Regions from separate parts of the Paenibacillus yanchengensis genome, predicted to be linked through region 2. Evidence: predicted binding sites of a transcription regulator. Region 2 holds the regulator's gene; the other holds the start of a gene.
What was found. Region 2 encodes CtsR, which represses protease genes until heat stress. Its sites were predicted from a motif close to ATGGTCAATAAAGGTCAAACA; they were not measured.
Positions count from the first base shown of each region.

Region 1: a site for CtsR is predicted at 6,383-6,403, ahead of clpP (ATP-dependent Clp endopeptidase proteolytic subunit ClpP). Genes of this name have one in related genera too.

Region 1 is NZ_JBHUMH010000056.1:67,921-76,132, forward strand. It holds gene gpmI (2,3-bisphosphoglycerate-independent phosphoglycerate mutase) at 29-1,567, opposite strand; gene tpiA (triose-phosphate isomerase) at 1,569-2,327, opposite strand; gene ACFSTH_RS15050 (phosphoglycerate kinase) at 2,344-3,528, opposite strand; gene gap (type I glyceraldehyde-3-phosphate dehydrogenase) at 3,670-4,674, opposite strand; gene ACFSTH_RS15060 (sugar-binding transcriptional regulator) at 4,845-5,903, opposite strand; tRNA gene ACFSTH_RS15065 (tRNA-Arg) at 6,213-6,287, shown strand; gene clpP (ATP-dependent Clp endopeptidase proteolytic subunit ClpP) at 6,474-7,100, shown strand; gene ACFSTH_RS15075 (formate/nitrite transporter family protein) at 7,332-8,120, shown strand.
Region 2 is NZ_JBHUMH010000003.1:773-8,984, reverse strand. It holds gene disA (DNA integrity scanning diadenylate cyclase DisA) at 1-107, opposite strand, end outside; gene radA (DNA repair protein RadA) at 127-1,494, opposite strand; gene ACFSTH_RS00270 (ATP-dependent Clp protease ATP-binding subunit) at 1,696-4,161, opposite strand; gene ACFSTH_RS00265 (protein arginine kinase) at 4,158-5,243, opposite strand; gene ACFSTH_RS00260 (UvrB/UvrC motif-containing protein) at 5,270-5,794, opposite strand; gene ACFSTH_RS00255 (CtsR family transcriptional regulator) at 5,858-6,319, opposite strand; gene ACFSTH_RS00250 (aldehyde dehydrogenase family protein) at 6,566-8,023, opposite strand.

The sequences.
Region 1 (8,212 bases), on a different contig from region 2:
TTTCACCTTAACTGTTTAGCCAGTTAGATTAATCAACAAGTAGTGAACTGCCCGTCATTTCTGCTGGTTTCTGCAAACCAAGCAGCTGTAACAACGTTGGAGCAATATCAGCTAGAATACCATCATCTCGTAGCTTATAGTCTTTGCTAGTAACAATTAGTGGTACAGGATTCGTCGTATGTGCAGTATAGGGACGACCTTGTTCATCAAACACCATATCAGCATTACCATGATCGGCTGTAATGATGCACACGCCACCTTTGGCGAGCACAGCATCTACTACCTGCCCAACACACTCATCTGTTACTTCAACCGCTTTAATCGTTGGCTCTAGCATCCCTGAGTGACCTACCATGTCTGGGTTAGCAAAGTTCAAAATAATCGCATCATGCTTATCAGCTTCGATTTCCTTCACCGTAGATGCAGCTAATTCATAAGCACTCATCTCCGGTTGCAAATCGTAGGTAGCTACTTTAGGAGAATTGATGAGCACTCTAGTTTCACCAGGTAGTTCCACGTCCCGCCCACCGCTGAAGAAAAATGTCACATGCGGATACTTTTCTGTCTCAGCTGTACGTAATTGTGTCATACCAGCCTGGGCAATAACCTCTCCAAGAGTATTATCCAGGTTTTTTGGTGAATAGGCAACATATCCGCCAATCGTCTCACTAAATTTAGTCAAACAAACAAAATGTAGGTTAGTCGGTCTACCTTCTCCACGATCAAAACCATGGAAATCTTCGTTTGTAAACACTTGTGAAAGTTGAATAGCACGATCGGGACGGAAATTAAAAAATACTACTGAATCACCAGACTCTACTAATCCAACCGGCTGTTGCTCTTCATTGACAATAACCGTCGGCAGCACAAACTCGTCTAATACAGATGCTTCATACGATTGTACAACTGCCTGTACCGGATCGGTAGCTACAGGTCCTTCGCCATATACCATCGCACGGTAAGATTTTTCCACTCGCTCCCACCGTTTATCGCGATCCATCGCATAGTAACGCCCCTGTACTGTTGCAATTTGTCCAACACCAAGCTCTGTAATTTTCGCTTGTAGTTTTTCAATATACGCTTTAGCACTATCTGGCATCACGTCACGTCCATCCAAAAAGGCATGAATGTATACGTCTTTCATTTCTTCTTTTTTGGCTAGCTCCAACAATGCGAAGAGATGCTCGATATGACTGTGCACCCCACCATCAGATACTAATCCGTACAAATGAAGCTTCGTTCCGTTTTCTTTCGCATGCTTTACTGCTGCTAATAACGTTTCATTGCTATAAAAATCGCCATCGCGAATGGATTTGCTAATTCTAGTTAAATCCTGATAGACGATACGTCCCGCTCCAATATTCAAATGACCAACTTCTGAGTTACCCATTTGTCCATCTGGCAGACCAACCGCTTCCCCACATGCTACTAACGTCGTATTCGGATACTCTGTTAAATAGCGTGTATAATTAGGCTTTTTAGCTTGCTGTACCGCATTTCCTTCGGCGGTATTGCGCAAACCAAAACCGTCCATAATAATTAAAGCTACTGGTTTACGAGTACTCATCTTACTTGGCCCCCCGGACCAAAGCGATATAGGATGCCGGCTCAAGACTTGCTCCGCCTACAAGCGCACCATCAATATCTGTTTGCCCCATATATTCTACAACAGTTTCTGGTTTTACACTTCCACCATATTGAATACGTACTGCATCAGCTGTAGTTTGATCATACAATTCCGCTACGATACTACGGATATAACCGATAACATCTTGTGCATCTGCTGCTGTAGATGATTTTCCAGTACCAATCGCCCAAATCGGCTCGTAAGCAATAACTGTTTCCGCTACTTGTGCAGCTGTAAGACCTGCTAATGCTCCAACCGTTTGTGTTTTACACACATCTTTTGTCTGACCAGCATCGCGCTCTTCCAGCTTTTCACCCACACAAACGATAGGAAGAAGATTATGTTTAAATGCAGCATGCATTTTTTTATTTACAATTTCATCAGTCTCTGCAAAATACGCACGACGCTCAGAGTGTCCGATAATAACATATTTCACACCGATTTCTTTTAGCATCAATCCACTAATTTCACCAGTATAAGCACCGTTATCTTCGAAGTGAACGTTTTGTGCACCGATTGCAATGCTAGTTCCTTGTACCGCTTCTACCAAAGCTGGCAGCGTCGTATACGGCGCACAAATAACACTTTCTACCCCGTCTACTTCCGCTTCTCCTTTAACAGCTTCAACAAACTGTTTTGCTTCGGATATTGTTTTAAACATTTTCCAGTTACCTGCAATAATAGGCTTTCTTGTACTCACGCTAACCCCTCCTCGATTACTTGTCGTTAAGAGCAACTACTCCTGGCAATTGTTTGCCTTCCATAAACTCTAGAGAAGCTCCACCGCCGGTAGAGATAAAATTCATTTTATCCGCCAAACCAAATTTCTCTGTAGCTGCAGCAGAATCTCCACCGCCGATTATAGTATAACCTTCCGTTGCTGCGCAAGCATTAGCAACTGCTACAGTACCGTGAGAGAATGGATCGATCTCAAATACGCCCATCGGCCCGTTCCAAACAACAAGTTTAGAATTTTTAATAACATCCGCATAGATCTCTCTTGTTTTTGGACCAATATCGATGCCTTCCCATTCTGCTGGGATAGCTGTGCTATCAACGATTTGCGTGTTTGCATCAGCACTAAAATCATCTGTTACAACTATATCAACTGGAATATAAAAGTTTTTACCTAGTTTTTTCGCTTTTTCCATAAACTCAAGCGCTAAATCTAGTTTACTATTATCTACAAGTGATTTACCAATTTCATGACCTTGTGCTTTGAAGAATGTATAAGAAAGTCCACCACCAATAATAACGTTATCAGCGATTTCTAACATTTTATCAATAACAGCAATTTTATCTTTTACTTTAGATCCACCAACGATAGCTGTAAATGGACGTTCTGGGTTGTGTAGTGCTTTTCCTAGAACTTCTAGTTCACGCTCCATTAACAAACCAGATACTGCTGGCAAGTGGTGTGCAATACCTTCTGTTGAAGCATGAGCACGGTGTGCTGCTCCAAAAGCATCATTTACGAACAAATCAGCCAAAGAAGCAAATGCTTTTGCTAGCTCAGCATCATTTTTCTCTTCGCCTTCGTAGAAACGAACGTTTTCTAGCAACAATACGTCACCATTGTTCAATTCACTTACCATTTTTTCTACTTCTGGACCGATAGCTTCCATTGCTTTCGCTACTGGTTTACCAAGTAATTCGGATAGACGAGCTTGTGCAGCAGTATGGCGCAATTCTTCTACTACTTGACCGTTTGGACGTCCCAAATGGCTTGCCAAAATAATTCTCGCACCTTTTTCTATCAAATAATTAATGGTTGGCAACGTCTCACGAATACGTTTGTCATCAGTAATAACACCATTTTCTAGAGGTACGTTGAAGTCAACGCGAACGAATACTTTTTTGCCAGTTAGATCAGCAATATCACGGATACTTTTTTTCATCATTTTTTTGCCTCCTAAAGTAGATTAAAAAAGAAAGCGCCTCTTCCTGCATGCAGGAAGAAACGCTCGATGGTCGGGCCTGTAAAGGCGCAAACCAGAAACCAAAGCTCTCTTAAGAGAGCTTTGGTCAGCAGCTTTCTTTCCTTACAGACCTTTAGCAGCAATATAAGCAGCTAGATCTACTACACGGTTGGAGTAACCCCACTCGTTGTCGTACCAAGAAACTACTTTAACCATATTTCCTTCTACTACCATTGTAGATAGTGCATCGATTGTAGAAGATGCTGGATCTCCATTGTAATCGCTAGAAACTAGTGGCTCTTCGCTGAAGTTAAGAATACCCTTCATTGCGCCTTCTGAAGCTTCTTTCAACGCTGCGTTTACTTCTTCAACAGTAACGTTAGCTTTAACTTCTACAACCAAGTCAGTAACAGAAACGTTAGCAGTTGGAACACGCATAGCCATACCACTTAGTTTACCTTTTAGCTCTGGCAATACTAGAGATACTGCTTTAGCAGCTCCTGTAGTGGATGGAATAATATTTTCTGCCGCTGCACGTGCACGACGTAGATCTTTATGAGGTACGTCAAGTACGGATTGGTCATTTGTATAAGAGTGAACTGTTGTCATCATACCTTTAACGATACCAAATTTTTCATTTAGTACTTTTGCAAAAGGAGCTAGACAGTTAGTTGTACATGATGCGTTGGAAATAATAGTATGATTAGCTGCATCGTATTTCTCTTCGTTAACACCCATAACGATTGTAATATCTTCATCAGAAGCTGGAGCAGAAATAATAACTTTTTTAGCTCCACCTTTTAAGTGCAATTCTGCTTTATCTTTTGCTGTGAAAATACCTGTTGATTCTACAACGATTTCCACACCTTGAGCTCCCCATGGAAGGTCTGCTGGGTTACGTTCTGCAAATACTTTGATTTCTTTACCGTTAACGATAATTGCGCCTTCTTTTGCTTCTACAGTAGCATCCAAAACGCCATGAGTTGTATCGTATTTAAGAAGATGTGCAAGTGTTTTTGTGTCAGTCAAATCATTAACCGCTACGATTTCCACCTCTGTGTTATTAAGTGCAGCGCGGAATACGTTACGACCAATACGTCCAAAACCATTAATACCTACTTTAACCATGTGTAAATTCCTCCTAAGCATTATAAACTCATATTTATTTCAAAACGCAACAGCATATTAAAAAGTAGTAGGAGCGGAACGGGCTTTCACGAGTAAAAGCAATGCCCTATTACATTTCATAAACACCTTGCGTTATGAGACCACTTTTATGACTAGCTCTATTGTACGATTTACAGTTGTACTAGCAGATCATTATCGCTTTCTTGCCGAATAATACGGACTATTTCTTGCGCTGCTGCTTCATCTGTAATTAATACATCATTATGCCCAAAACGCATAATTGCTATAATGGCTTCCGCTTTACTTTTGCCACCAGCAACACCTATAACAAATTCCATTTTTAAAATATCTTCGAGTCGTAAACCAACGGTTTGGGTTTTGTGGACTACTGCACCTTTACGATCAAAGTAATATCCAAATGCTTCAGCCAGCGCTCCTTCAGCCTCCAATGAAGCTACAAGTTCCTCTGACAATTTGCGGCGACGTGCCATAACCATAGCATCACCGATACCATGCACAACAATACGTGCGCTGCGAATAACTTGGACGATCTCTTTAATGTTCGGTTCTTGCATAATCGAATCATAAGCTTCTTTCCCCAAATGATCGGGTACATGAAGCAATCGATAATGACCACCTGTACGCTTTGCCATAGTAGATGCAAGTGTATTGGCTTGATAATCTACACTTTCTCCTAGACCACCACGAGCCGGTACAAACCAGTTGCTTTTCAGCGGCATCGATGAAGTCATTTGATTCGCTACTTGAACCATTGTCGTACCACCTGTTATCGCTACTACGTCTTCTGGACGTAATGCTTCGCGCAACACTTGACATCCTGCTCTGCCTAGCTCTTTCTTCGTTTGAATGGATGTTTCGGAATCACCAGCAACGACTACAACTTGTTTCAAGCCAAAATGTTGGCTTATTTCCTGTTCCAATTCTGTTAAACCAAATAACGTCTTATACATCGGCTGCAACTGTTGTAATAATAGCTTACCTGACTCACTTATCCGCATGCCGACCGCACTTATTTCCAGCAGTCCTTGTTCTTTCAAGCGATCTGTCTCAGCTCGTAATATACGTTCTGTCATAGACAGTGCTTGCGCCAATGCTCTGCGACCAATCTGATCAGATAGCATCACCTGATGCAATATTAAGTAGCGTTTTCGCATAACATCCAGAAGTTCGGGTACAAGTTGCTGTTGCAGTTCAATGATCTGTCGCATTTGTTATCCTTCACTCCATCAATCGACTCAGCCTATCTTTACCTCAGCTAATTTCGATTATCATTTCTCTTATGGACTTTTTTCGTCCCGTATAACCAAATTTAGTCCCACTTATATTTTAACTAAGTTATCAGATAACTGCAAGTGCTATCTATCACTTGAAAACGATTACGATGTAAATATTTTGTATAGTATTGTTTATAATTAGGTTTTATAGACCTGTCTGAAAAAAATACAACAAATTTTCAGCGTTCTCTTGCTTAAAGCGCTTGAGTAGCCTATAATCGTTTTTGTGACTATTTTTCATTTGCGCCCGTGGTCCAATGGATATGACGTAGGCCTCCGGAGCCTGAGATCCAAGTTCGATTCTTGGCGGGCGCGCCATTTTTTACTTAAATAAGTTTACTTCTTACATATGATGTACAAACTGCTGTAATATAACCGTGTTATATTGCAGCAGTTTTTTATTTAAAAAATAATCTCTGACCATCTTTGACTTTTAAGTTTTTTTCCGTTATGATAAGTTTATAAAAAATAATCCAGTCTATATCTGGCAGCAATACGAATATAATGGATAAGCCACTAAGCTTATGTAAACAGAGGAGGAGCACAAATATGAATTTTGTACCTATGGTTATTGAACAAAGCAATCGAGGTGAACGTTCTTACGACATTTACTCCCGTTTGCTCAAAGATCGTATTATTTTTCTCGGATCAGGTGTCAATGATGCTGTTGCTAATTCAATTATTGCTCAATTATTATTTCTAACAGCCGACGATCCAGAAAAAGATATCTCTTTGTATATTAACAGCCCAGGTGGTTCGATTACAGCTGGAATGGCTATATATGATACGATGCAATTTATTAAGCCTGACGTATCTACCATTTGTGTTGGTATGGCAGCATCTATGGGTGCGTTTCTGCTCTCAGCTGGTGCCAAAGGCAAACGGTTTGCACTACCGAATAGTGAAGTGATGATTCATCAGCCGCTTGGCGGAGCAGAAGGGCAAGCAAGCGATATCGAAATTCGCGCTCGTCGCATTCTAAAAATGCGTGACAAGTTAAATGGCATTCTTGCAGATCGTACAGGGCAGCCGTTAGAACGCATTGAACAAGATACCGATCGTGACTACTTTATGAGTGCGAGTGAAGCGGTAGAGTATGGTCTGATTGATAAAGTAATTGAACGAGTATAATCAATACTTCCTAACAATGATAATATAACCTCAACAGATATGACAGCCACAACTATTTCGATCTAACGAGAAACCTACTATTTGTAGTAGCAAAAACTCGTTATATATAATAAATAGTTGTGGTTTTCTTTTGCGTTTACAGCTACTTTTCAGGTGATTTTCCTCACTTCTGCAAACCGCCGTCGATGCTATGCTGAGCTTACATCATTATTGCTACAGGGAAGTGACCGTATGGAATTAGCTACATTAGAAAAAGTGGAACAATTAGCACTAAAAAAAAGGGGCGTCTATCTACAAAGTAAGCGATTGTATATAATGCGCGCGATATTAGCTGGTATGTTTATTGGATTTGGTGTAATCGTTTCATTCAAATCAGGCAGTTTTTTTTATAACGTTGATTCACCTTTAGCATATCCCATCGCCGCGTTAACATTTTCTACTGCCATTATTTTAATTACGTATGCAGGTGGCGACTTATTTACTGGCAATACTTTTTACTTCACCTACACCTCATTACGGAAAAAAATTAGCTGGCTAGAAACGATCAAATTATGGATTATTAATTATAGCGGTAATTTTATAGGTGCCATTTTATTCGCTTTACTCATATGGGCGACAGGATTATTCGAATCAGCTACCGCTAATGGCTTCTTATTATCTGTTGTTAAAGCAAAAACAAGCGCGCCAGTGACACAATTATTTTTTAGAGCGATCCTTTGTAATTGGTTGGTTAGTTTAGCTTTTTACATCCCGATGTCCATGAAACAAGATGGCGCTAAATTATTTGCGAAAATGTTATTTGTATTTGCCTTCTTCATCTCCGGTTATGAGCATAGTATTGCAAATATGGGAACTTTTGCGATAGCCTTTATTACTAATGAGCCAGATGCGATTACAATCGCTAGTGCTCTGCACAATTTAATTCCCGTAACACTCGGCAATATTATCGGTGGAAGTTTCTTTATGGGATGGCTATACTACTACTTAAATAAATCAACACTCGAGCAACAACGAGATTAAAATAAATTTATTAAACAAAAAAAGCGTAAGTTAGGGATAACTTGTTCCCAAACTTACGCTTTTTTATAACTATCCACAATAGTAGCTGCTTC
Region 2 (8,212 bases):
CCTGTTTTTGCTCGCAAAACATTTTCTAGTCCATCTCGAAATGCTGTACCAGGAGCTACGAGCGGTAATAATTGATTCATTATTTCTTGTGGTGTCGGTTCTTTCATTATCTCTGTACTTCCCCCTTTATCCCAGTGCCGCTTTTAAAGCTTCCGATACTGTATTTACTCCAACTAATTCTATTCCAGCAGGCGCTTTCCAGCCTTTCATACTTTTCTCTGGCATAATCACTCGTTTAAATCCTAATTTAGCCGCTTCTCTAACCCGCTGCTCTGCTCGTGAAACTGCCCGAACTTCTCCAGTCAGCCCTACTTCACCAAATACAACATCATATGGTCTTGTAGGCGCATCTCGGAAGCTTGATGCCAAGCTTACTGCAGCTGCCAAATCCACCGCTGGCTCATCTAATTTTACACCACCAGCGACATTTAAATAAGCATCTTGCGTTTGTAAAAACATACCATTTCTTTTTTCCAATACAGCAATAATTAACGCCATTCGGTTATGGTCCATTCCGGTACACATACGGCGAGGTGAAGGGAAATTCGTTGTCGCTACCAGCGCTTGCAATTCCACTAAAACCGGTCTAGTTCCTTCCATACTACAAACAACGGTAGAACCTGCCACACCAAGCGGACGCTCCGATAAAAACAACTCCGATGGATTAGAAACTTCTCTAAGTCCACTTTCACCCATTTCAAAAATCCCAATTTCATTAGTAGATCCAAATCGATTTTTCACCGCGCGCAGCAACCGATATGTATGATGGCGTTCTCCTTCAAAATACAGCACACTATCTACCATATGTTCCAGTAGCCTTGGTCCAGCAATAGCTCCTTCCTTCGTAACATGCCCGACTAACACAGTCGCAATACCTTTTATTTTGGCTGTGCGCATAAAATGAGCAGTACATTCTCTTACTTGAGATACACTGCCAGGAGCAGACTGTACCGTAGGATCAAAAACCGTCTGAATAGAATCGATAACTAAAAAGTCTGGCTCTAAAGATTCGATTGCCTCGTTTACATGATCCATATTCGTTTCGCATAGCACATACAACGTTTCAGTTAACGCACCTAGCCGATCTGCGCGCATACGCGTTTGACGGACAGATTCCTCACCTGATATATATAAAACCTTTAACCCTTTACTTGCGAGCGCATGTGAAGTTTGTAATAGTAGCGTTGACTTACCGATTCCCGGATCGCCTCCGACCAAAATCAAAGAGCCTGGGACAACTCCACCACCTAATACTCGATTCAATTCCACCAACGAAGTTTCAATTCGCGGTTCCCGCTCATTATCTATATGTATGATCGACTGCGGCTTTTCTTTCGTATGAATCGACGACAAACCTACACCTTTTGTTTTCAATATGGTTTCTTTCTCTTCTACCATCGTATTCCATGCGTGACACCCTGGACATTTGCCGTACCATTTGGCATATTCTGCGCCACACTCTGTACAAACAAACTTTGTTTTCACTTTTGCCACCAAATTCACCTACTCCATACTCATCCTTATAAATTGTACCATTATCTCTACAACCAAGAAAGAAAATTTGTCACTTCATCCATATATATTTACCTATGCTACCCGCTTCTGCACATCTATCTACAGAAAAAAAGCTACCCAGTCGTCAATTTACACTGACTTCTAAGTAGCTTTCTTCGTTTATACTATTTGATCGTTACATTACTTCGCTGACTCTGCTGCTTCCTCTTGCTTAACGACAGTATCTGATTTATCTACAATTAGTTTGCCATCTTGCTCATCAATGATGAACGTATCACCTTTTTTGATGTTACCAAGCAATAATTCTTCTGACAACCGATCTTCAATATGTTTTTGAATCGCTCGACGCAACGGTCTAGCACCATATTGTGGATCGAAACCTTCTTTTGCCAAAAACTGCTTAGCCGCATCCGTTACGGTAAAATTAATTTCTTGTTCTTGCAGTCGATGACGCAATTCATCAGCCATCAACGTAACAATCTCTGAAATATGTTTTTTCTCCAATGAATGGAACACAATTATTTCATCGATACGGTTCAAGAACTCTGGACGGAAGCTCTTTTTCAATTCATCCAACACTTTGTTTTTCATAACAGAGAACTCGTGTCCAGCATCTTCTACTGCTGTAAAGCCAAGCGATGAATTCTTTTTAATTTGATCTGCACCAACATTAGATGTCATAATAATAATTGTGTTACGGAAATCGACTAAACGCCCTTTAGAATCTGTCAGACGACCATCTTCTAACACTTGCAACAAGATGTTAAATACTTCTGGATGCGCCTTTTCAATTTCATCTAACAAGACAACAGAGTACGGTTTACGTCTTACTTTTTCCGTCAGTTGTCCACCTTCTTCATAACCAACATATCCCGGAGGGGCACCAACTAAACGAGAAGTTGCATGTTTCTCCATGTACTCCGACATATCTATCCGGATAACAGCATCTTCATCACCGAACATAGCTTCTGCAAGCGCACGTGCTAGTTCCGTCTTACCAACACCAGTCGGTCCTAAGAAAATAAATGAACCTATTGGACGCTTCGGATCTTTCAAGCCGGCTCTTGCCCGACGAACCGCTCTCGATACTGATTTGACCGCTTCTTCTTGCCCAATCACACGACCATGTAGTATCGACTCCATCTTCAATAGTCGATCTGTTTCTTCTTCTGCCATTTTGGTAACCGGAATTCCTGTCCAGCTAGCTACTACTTGTGCAATATCATTTGGTGTCACTTCAGAATCGGTACGACCTTGTTTTTCTTTCCATTCATTTTTCGTCGTATCAAGTTCATTACGAATTTTTTGTTCCGTATCACGAAGAGCCGCAGCTTTTTCAAATTCCTGACTTTGGACTGCTGCATCTTTTTCCTTGCGAATATCTTCCAATCTATTTTCTAGTTCTTTAAGATTAGGTGGAACTGTATATGTTTGCAAACGAACTTTCGAACCTGCTTCATCGATTAAATCGATTGCTTTATCCGGTAAAAAACGATCCGTAATATAACGATCAGACAACTTCACAGCTTGCAAAATAGCTTCATCTGTAATTTTTACACGGTGATGTGCTTCATAGCGATCACGTAATCCGTATAATATTTGAATCGCTTCTTCTGGTGACGGTTGATCCACTGTAATTGGTTGGAAACGACGCTCTAAGGCAGCATCTTTTTCGATATATTTACGATATTCATCCAACGTTGTTGCACCAATACATTGCAGTTCCCCACGAGCTAGTGCCGGCTTCAAAATGTTAGAAGCATCAATTGCTCCTTCCGCTCCTCCAGCACCAATTAACGTATGCAGCTCGTCAATAAATAAAATGACGTTACCTGCTTGACGAATTTCATCCATTATTTTTTTCAAACGATCTTCGAATTCACCACGATATTTTGTACCAGCTACGACAGATCCCATATCTAAAGTCATTACTCGTTTATCACGCAATGTTTCTGGAATTTCGTTGTCAATAATTTTTTGCGCTAATCCTTCTGCTACCGCCGTTTTACCAACACCAGGCTCTCCAATTAAGACAGGGTTGTTTTTCGTACGACGACTTAACACTTGAATAACACGCTCAATTTCTTTGCCACGCCCAATAACAGGGTCTAAATTTCCTTCCTTAGCAGCAGCAGTCAAATCACGAGCCAAACCATCTAAAGTAGGAGTACTCATATTCGATGGTGCGCTATGATTGCTTGATGCCGCCTCACTACTACCAAGCAATTGCAGTACTTGTTGACGTGCTTTATTTAAGTTAATGCCCAAATTGTTAAGCACACGAGCAGCAACACCTTCTCCTTCACGGATCAGTCCAAGCAATATATGCTCTGTTCCTACATACGTATGACCCAACTTACGAGCTTCATCCATCGATAATTCAATTACTTTTTTCGCACGCGGTGTATAGGCAATATTTGTTGGCTGCTCTTGTCCACGCCCGATTAAAGCTTCCACTTCATCTTGAATTTTTTCCAATCCTAATCCAAAACCAGTTAGTGCCTTTGCAGCTATGCCTTCCCCTTCGCGAATCAAGCCAAGCAATATATGCTCTGTTCCTATATTATTATGACCTAAACGTACCGCTTCTTCCTGCGCCAATGTCAAAACCTTCTGTGCTCGTTCTGTAAATCGTCCAAACATCATTCATTAGCACCTCCATCTTCATAATTACTATTCAAATGATTGCGGATTAGTTCCGCTCGACGTAAGTCTCGCTGCTCCGGTGTCAACGTATCTTTAAATATTTTTTGCAAAAATCCGGGCTGAGTCTTTACTAACAACTCATTTAATGTTTGTGAAGAGATGCCAGTCAATATACCGGTATCTACACCAAGCCAAACATCGGACAACCGTTGAGCTGCCTCTTTGGAATCCATAATTGCCGCATGTGATAAAATACCATAAGAACGTCTAATACGATCCTCCATGCGTAATTTGGATTCTTCTAGCAACTTTCTGCGAGCTGCCTTCTCATGTTCTATGATTTGTGCAGCCACACTATGCAAGTTATCAATAATTTCTTCCTCAGATAATCCTAAAGTAATTTGATTCGATATTTGAAATAAGTTACCTAACGCTTCGCTACCTTCTCCATATAGCCCACGTACAGCTAAACCGACCTGCGTCACTGCCGACAATATGCGGTTAATTTGCTTAGTTAACACCAGCGCTGGCAAGTGCATCATCACAGACGCTCGCAACCCTGTCCCTACATTCGTTGGACATGCCGTCAAATACCCATGCTGTTCATCAAATGCATAATCAAGCTCATGTTCAAAGGCATCATCCAACTGATTAGCTAGTTGCCATGCTTCTTTTATTTGAAATCCAGGATATATCGATTGAATACGTAGGTGATCTTCTTCATTGATCATAATACTGATGGATTCGTTCTCACTAAGCAAAACAGCACCAACACGAGATTCATTGACCAAGCTTGGACTGATCAAATGTTTCTCTACCAACACTTGTCTATCGAGATCATCCAGCTCGGATAGCAATATTGTTTCCAGTGAGCCGAATGGAGCTGTATCAAACGATTGAGCTGCTGCTTGCAATTGCTCCAATACATCCGCTGCTTGCTGATTAGTCGCTAACATCGGAAACGGCTGATCACCTAGGTTTCGGGCTAGCCTTACTCGGCTACTAATGACGATTTCAATTTCCGGACCGCCGCCTTTCATCCAATCATTTAATGCATGTTCAGTAAATCGTTGCTTATCCAACAGTCTCACTCCTCTCATCCGTATTATTAACCATTTATTTTTCGCTCTAACTCACGAATTCGATCACGTAAACTAGCCGCTTGTTCAAACTCTTCTTGCTGAATATATGTTTGCATTTCTTTACGAAGTTGTTCGATTTCACGTTTACATTGAATTCTACCACCAGTACGTTTTGGCACTTTACCACTATGGGTAGTGTTACCATGTACTCGTTTCAACAATGGGTCTAGACGAGGTGAAAATTGCTGATAACAACTACTACAGCCGAATCTGCCTATTTTACTAAACTGTGTATAAGTAAGCCCACATTCTTCACAACGCATCGATTGTTGAGCGTCAGTCGGAAGAGCAGATGGACTACTGCCCAGCTTTTCAAAATCAAGCAGTCCAGACAACAGGCTGTGTATCGAAAAACTATTCGTTGCTCCCGGCATCGCTTCCCCTTTGTCTCTCGCGCAGCTTTCGCACAAATGAAATTCTGTTTTATCACCGTTAATTATTTTAGTGAAATGAAGAGTTGCCTGTCGCTTACCACATTCTTGACAGAACATGCCTGATTCCTCCCTTCTATAGGATAGACTTTATACTACAATTATAAGACAGCTGCTACACATCTAACGCGATAACAAAGCAATTAACATTGCTCGTAATAATCTTGCTCTTACTTGATCTCTCAGCGGTAATGTTAATCCTATCGTTTCACGGTGAATAGCGGCTTTTAATAAATTTACTTCACGTGCTGTAATCATCTCTGCCTGGACTAATTGATAAATTAACCCTTCTGCATTCGTTTGATCTAAACTGTTACCTATCGTTTTTTCAATATGGTGCGAAATCATTTGCAAAGCTGGCAATTCTACTCGTTGAATCCGAATATAGCCACCACCTCCACGTTTACTCTCTACCATATATCCCTTCTCTAGTGTAAATCGTGTACTAATAACATAATTAATCTGAGAAGGAACACAAGAAAATCGATCAGCCAATTCATTACGTTGAATCTCTACAGCGCCATCATCACTTTTATCTAGTTTAAGTTTCAAAAACTGTTCAATGAGATCGGAAATATTCCGCAATGGCACCAACCTCCTGAATAGTGTAGTTTAATTTACTTTCATACTTGCTTTACTTGACTTTGACTTTCTTTGACCTTAATAATTATTATACGCAAAATTTTACGTTTTGCAACCCCTCTACTTTATTTTTTTATCTATTCACTCAAATTTTCTTTTACACTTTTCCCGATAAATCTTAAAATACTTCTCCTCTACAGTTTGCTGTTTTCTGTACAATTTATACATCCAATTACGCTTTTCTTATGATCAAATCGGAGGTATCGCAGCTGGCATACTATTCATCACTACTAACTTTAGTTGCATCATCGCTTGCATAGCATACTTCACGCCTTCTCTACCAATTCCGCTACTTTTCACTCCACCATACGGCATATGATCTACACGAAACGTAGGAATATCATTAATAATAACTCCACCAACTTCTAATTGTTGTGCAGCTCGCAATGCAGTAGTCATATCATTTGTATAAATACCAGCCTGCAAACCGTAACGTGAATCATTCACTTGTACGAATGCTTCATCCATCGATGAAACAGCTGTTATTACTACTACTGGTGCGAATAGTTCCTCACGACATATTTGCAAATCGGGATGAGCATCAACGACTATTGTCGGAGCAAATATGCCATCAATTACCGTACCACCCAAAACAACCTTTGCACCTTTTGCCTTCGCTTCTTCCAACCATTGCTGTACCCGTTCATCTTCTCGTTCCGATATAAGAGCCGACATATTTGTCTCCAGCTCGAGCGGGTGTCCTAACTTTAACTGCTTACTTCGCTCTACTAACGTATTAACTAATTGCTCATAGCTCGATTCATGCACGTAAATCCGCTGTACAGCAATACAAACCTGTCCTTGATAAGCAAACGCTCCTGTCACTACTCGTTCGGCAATAGCCGCTATATTCACATTATTATCTACAATCAACGCTGCATTCGAACCAAGCTCTAACACTACTTTTTTCATACCTGCTTGCTGCTGTAACTGCTTTCCAATCTGTTCACTACCTGTAAAAGTAATCATCGCCACTCGCTCATCCCGAGTAAGCACATCACCAGCTACTGCTCCTGGAGCAGTAATAACGTTTAATGCGCCGCTCGGCAAACCTGCTTGATGAAATATCTCCGCAATAAAATAAGCCGATAGTGGCGTTTGTGAAGCCGGTTTTAAAACGACCGTATTACCAGCTGCAATCGCAGGACCAACTTTATGAGCAACTAAGTTAAACGGAAAATTAAATGGCGTAATCGCTGCGATAACACCAAGCGGTTCCTGCATCGTATAAGCAACTTTACCTTCCGCTCCCCTTTGTGCATCTAATGGTATTGTCTCCCCATATATCCGTTTCGCTTCCTCCGCTGCAAACTTATACGTCTGAACCGTTCGCTCTATTTCTGCTAAAGCTAATTTCAGCGGTTTTGCTGCTTCATATGCAATTAATTGTGCTGCTTCCACTTCTCGCTCCTTCAATTGCACAGCGACCCGTTCCAAAATTGCGGCTCGTTCATGAGCAGCCATTCGCTTCATTGTTTGGCGCGCACGATCAGCAGCTGCAATTGCCGCTGCTATATCAGCTTCACCTGCCACCGCAATACTTGCTATCCGCTCCTTGGAATAAGGAGCAATCAATTGACTATACTTTGTCGCTTCACACCACTTGCCATCAATCCATAACTTTTTTACACCATATCGCAACATCATTCCACCCTCGTTCCGTCACTTTATTATTTCAGCTTTATCATATCAAATTGAAACGACTTAGTCCTACAAAGACATTGAAATTTACAACATGTATAGCGTATCCCCTAGGCTCAGTAGTTACTAAACAAAGTAGATACGCTATACTTAATTAAAACATAACGCTATGCAATGCAGTTACTTAAAACGTCC